2 regions of the Streptomyces rapamycinicus NRRL 5491 genome follow, and region 2 is predicted to be linked to the other one. Evidence: riboswitches for the same ligand, from Rfam matches in the RefSeq annotation. Region 2 holds a riboswitch; the other holds the start of a gene.
The links. Region 2 has a riboswitch for glycine ahead of gcvT (glycine cleavage system aminomethyltransferase GcvT). Riboswitches for the same ligand answer to the same signal wherever they lie in the genome.
Positions count from the first base shown of each region.

Region 1 (2,444 bases), 6.6 Mb from region 2:
CGGGCGAGGTGAGCAGGGTGAGCGCGAGGAGGTCGGCGGCGACGGTGACGACGGCGCCCAGCTCATGGGCGCGCTCGATGACCGGGCGCGGATCGCGCACCGCACCGGAGGCGCCCGGGTACTGCAGCAGCACGCCGAAGACCCCGCGCTCGGCGATCCCGTCCGGGATGCCCCCGGCCAGGTCGGCGACGACGACCTCGACACCGGTCGGCTCGGCGCGGGTCCGTATGACCGCGATGGTCTGCGGCAGCACCTCGGCGTCGATCAGGAAGACGCCCTCCTTGACCTTGCCGACGCGCCGCGACAGCGCCATCGCCTCGGCGGCCGCGGTGGCCTCGTCCAGCAGCGAGGAACCGGCCGTGGGCAGCCCGGTCAGATCGGCGACGACGGTCTGGAAGTTCAGCAGCGCCTCGAGCCGGCCCTGGGAGATCTCCGGCTGGTAGGGCGTGTACGCGGTGTACCAGGCGGGGCTCTCCAGCACATTGCGCAGGATCACCGGCGGGGTGTGGGTGCCGTAGTAGCCGAGGCCGATCATCGACGGCAGCACCTGGTTGCGGTCGGCGAGCGCGCGCAGTTCGGCGAGCACCTCCGGCTCACTGCGGGCCGGCGGCAGGGCGTCCAGCGCCTCGGTGCTCTTGATGACATCCGGTACGGCGGCCTCGGTGAGCTCGTCCAGCGAGCCGAAGCCGACCTGGGCGAGCATCTTGGCCTGCGCCTCGCCATCCGGGCCGATATGGCGCCGCTCAAACGGAGTACCGGATTCCAAGTCGGAGAGTGCGATGCGATTGGCGGTCATCTGCGGGGGCCTCCTGGTCTGTGACGACCTACGAGGGGCACCGCGGCTCGGGTGCCCGGACGGCCTCCCCCTCTGTCATCTCAACCTGAGAGCTTCACCGGCCCGCATACCGCCTGACCGGTTTTCACCGTCGGTGAGGAGGGGTTCCGGAGCTGTGCTCGCCCGTGGCCCACCCTGCTTTCCAGAGTGACCTCACCCGCACGGTACGTGTGCCTGAGAGATTCCGGGGAGGGTTTGCTCCTTCGGCGCCTCCGACAGCGTCGGCGGAGGACTCTCCCGCACGGGGTCTGCAGCCACAGTCAGCGTACCAGCGGTTCTGCCGCGGGGGACGGTCGCGGGCGTTCGAGTGGCCGAGTGCGGCGATGTGGCTTTTTGTAGGTAGCAATGGGCACTTGCCACTTGCTTGTCATCTGTTTGCCACCTGTGGGAGAGAGCGTGCAGACCGATATCGACCCGCGGACCCTGATCGGCCGCAAGGCATTCGACCGCGAGGGCGCCAAGATCGGCACCGTGGACGAGGTCTATCTCGACGACGCGACCGGCGAGCCCGAATGGGCGGCGGTACGCACCGGGCTGTTCAGCCGGGACGTCTTCGTGCCGCTCGAACCGAGCGAGGTCGTCGGCGACACCCTGCGGGTGCCGTACGACCGGTCCCTGATCAAGGACGCCCCGGACTTCGGGGTGGGCCGCCACCTCTCCCCCGAGCAGGAGCTTCAGCTCTACCACCACTACGGCCTGGACGTCACGGGCTGACCCGGGCCCGGGCCGGGCTCGGCCCCGCCACCAGGCGCTGGGGCCCGCCCGTCCCGGCCCTCGGCCTCTTCCGGATCCTCATCCGCGTCCGCGTCCGGGCGCAGCAGCGGCAGCGGGTCGGCAGGCTGCAGCGCCGGATCGCCGACGGGGAACGTCCGTACTCGACCGGGTGGCGACCAAGGCTCCTCGAAGCGCACGGTCACCCGGCCCACCCCGCTCCCCTGCACCCAGCCCGCCCCGTACTCGGCGTGCCGTACATCGGAGCCCGGGAGCCAGCGCCGCGGCTTCTCAGCGTCCTCAGAGGCCTCTCCCACGACCTCTCCCACGGACACCGGTCTCTCGGGCCCCGGCGGGCGCCCGGCGTCCCCCACGGCCTCGTGAGCGGCCTGAGCGGTCTGAGCGGCCTGAGCCGCTTGTGCGGCCTGAGCGGCCTGGGCGGCCTGGGCGGCCTGGGCGGCCTGGGCGAAGAGATCCTCCTGCGTGTAGTCCGCCAGACCGCTGACGCCGACCCCCAGCAGCCGCACACCCGCCGTGGTGTCCACCCCGTCGATCAGGCGCGCCGCGGCCTCCCGCACCACTGCCGGGTCGTCGGTCGGCCCGCGCAGGGTCTCCGAACGGGTGAGCGTGGAGAAGTCGTACCGCCGCACCTTGATCACGACCGTCCGCCCCGAGCGGCCCGCCTCGCGCAGCCGCCGCACACAGCGGTCGGCGAGCCGCGCGATCTCCAGCTGCACCCGGGTGCGGTCGGTGAGGTCGACGTCGAAGGTGTCCTCGACCGAAATGGACTTGGCGTCCCGCTCGGCGACGACGGGCCGCTCGTCCCGGCCCTCGGCCATCAGGAACAGCGACGCGCCATGGGCCCGGCCCAGCAGCCGCACCAGCTCCGCCTCGCCCG
Region 1 covers NZ_CP085193.1:10,674,647-10,677,090, reverse strand. Annotated here, with positions in the region: gene gcvP (aminomethyl-transferring glycine dehydrogenase) at 1-796, opposite strand, end outside; glycine riboswitch at 859-987, opposite strand; glycine riboswitch at 988-1,085, opposite strand; gene LIV37_RS44355 (PRC-barrel domain-containing protein) at 1,232-1,549, shown strand; gene LIV37_RS44350 (DNA polymerase IV) at 1,525-2,444, opposite strand, start outside.
Region 1: linked by a shared signal. The riboswitch ahead of gcvP (aminomethyl-transferring glycine dehydrogenase) and the one ahead of gcvT (glycine cleavage system aminomethyltransferase GcvT) in region 2 are both predicted to bind glycine.

Region 2 (2,444 bases):
TCCAACCGCCATCTCGTCCGACCTGCCCGAAGCACCCTAACCGCTGGGCGGTCCGGGGCCGGAGGGGGCGGCGGCGATCTCCACAGCACTTCCCCACCTCGCCCGGACTCGTCCTCGTCACGCTGTGTGATGCCAATGGCCGATTTTCGGCCACTCGGGGGAGAGGCGTGATCACTCGAAGGAGATGCAGCGCAGCGCGCTCGCGCCCCGCCGGTCCAGCAGCACCGCCGAGGCGCACCCCCGCGGCGGCCGCCCCTCCTCCATCCCGGTGATCAGCCGCCGCATCGCGCGCAGATGCCGCCCGAACGCGTAGGCGGAGACCCCGCGGCCACGGGCGGCCTGGCCCTCCAGCGCCTCCGTGGCGCCCACGTCCAGCAGCACCATGTGGAGACTGCGGCCCCGGCGCCGCACGTCCCGCGCCAGCCAGCGGCGGACCCACGGCAGCGCCCCGCAGTCGTGCACCACGACGCTCGCGCCCGAGCGCAGCGCCCGGCGCAGCCCCGCGTAGTGGGCGTACCGGACCAGCGGGCGGTAGAGCGCGTACGGCAGCCAGCCGGGCAGCCGGCGCTCCCACACCTCCCGGGTGTTCTGCGAGTCCACCCTGATCACGACCGCGCCCGTCTCGTCCAGGAGCGGCACCGTCCGATTGATCAGGGTGCTCTTGCCACTGCCCGGCAGCCCGGAGGCGACCAGCACATCCCCCGCCGGAAAGCGCAGCTCACACGGGTCCGCACCACCGCCCTCCACCCCCGCGCGCAGATCGTGCACCGCGCTTCTTCGACCCGGGCGGGCCGTCGACCCGGAGGGTGTGCGCCCACGCCGCGCCGGCAGGAGCCTCTGTGTCGTCGCGTGCGTTCCCTGCCCATGCACCGTGATCGTCCTCCCAGGTCGGTCAACGCTGCTCGTACCCGCAGAGTGTCAAGAAAAGGTAATGTCGGGCAAGGCTGCCCCTGTCCGGGCGGCCGGAGCCCGGTCGGATCGGGGCTTCCCTTCTCGCCCATACATGCGATGATGTCGGCGCAACTCCATACCGGCCGCTTGAATCCGCGCGGGAGAGTCCTTGGTCGTCGGCATCCGTGCCGGGTGTCCAGGGCGCCGAAGGAGCAAGTCCTCCCTTGAATCTCTCAGGCCCCGATACCGCACGGACGAGGCAGATCTGAAAAGCGGGCCGCGCGGGCGCGGCTCCACCCAAGGTGCAAGTCGGGCCCCTTACGGGCGTCACGGCGAACCTCTCAGGTTCCGATGACAGATGGGGAGGACGCACGCGTCCTTGTCGTCCGTCCTCGCCGTCGCGCGACCCCGACCTCTGGAGCCTGAATCGTGACCGACGCCCCGCCCACCCCACGCCGTACCGCGCTGGACGCGCGGCACCGCGCGCTCGGCGCCACCATGACCGACTTCGCCGGCTGGGACATGCCGCTGCGCTACGGCAGCGAGCGCGACGAGCACACCGCGGTCCGCACCCGCGCCGGGCTCTTCGACCTCTCCCACATGGGTGAGATCTCTCTCATCGGTCCGCGGGCCGGGGACGCCCTGGACCACGCGCTGGTCGGCCGGCTGTCCGCGCTCGCCGTGGGCCGCGCCCGCTACACCATGATCTGCGACGACGAGGGCGGCATCCTGGACGACCTGATCGTCTACCGCCTCGGGGACGAGGAGTTCCTGGTGGTGGCCAACGCCGCCAACGCCCAGGTGGTGCTGGACGCGCTGACCGAGCGGGCCGGCGGTTTCGAGGCGACCGTGAGGGACGACCGCGACGCCTACGCGCTGCTCGCCGTCCAGGGGCCCGAGTCCGCGGGGATCCTGAAGCGCCTGACCGACGCCGACCTGGACGGGCTGAAGTACTACGCCGGGCTGCCGGGCACCGTCGCGGGCGTCCCCGCCATGATCGCCCGCACCGGCTACACGGGTGAGGACGGCTTCGAGCTGTTCCTGGCGCCGGACGACGCCGAGCGGGTCTGGGAGGCGCTGACCGAGGCCGGCGCCCCGGTGGGCCTGGTGCCCTGCGGTCTCTCCTGCCGGGACACCCTGCGCCTCGAGGCGGGCATGCCGCTGTACGGGCACGAGCTGACCACCGACACCACCCCCTTCGACGCGGGGCTCGGCCGGGTGGTGAAGTTCGACAAGCCGGGCGGCTTCGTCGGCCGCGAGGCCCTGGAGGCCGCGTCCCGCCAGGCGGACACCGTCGCCCCGCGCACCCTGGTCGGCCTGATCGCTTCAGGCCGCCGGGTGCCGCGCGCCGGATACGCCGTGGTGGCCGCCGACGGCACAGAGATCGGCCAGGTCACCTCGGGCGCGCCGTCGCCGACGCTGGGCAGGCCGATCGCGATGGCGTATGTGGACCCGGAGTACGCGAAGCCCGGCACCGAGGGGGTCTTCGTGGACATCCGCGGTACCCGGGAGCCGTACGAGGTCGTGGCGCTCCCCTTCTACAAGCGCGAGCG
Region 2 covers NZ_CP085193.1:4,101,865-4,104,308, forward strand. Annotated here, with positions in the region: gene LIV37_RS16540 (AAA family ATPase) at 172-870, opposite strand; glycine riboswitch at 1,040-1,150, shown strand; gene gcvT (glycine cleavage system aminomethyltransferase GcvT) at 1,321-2,444, shown strand, end outside.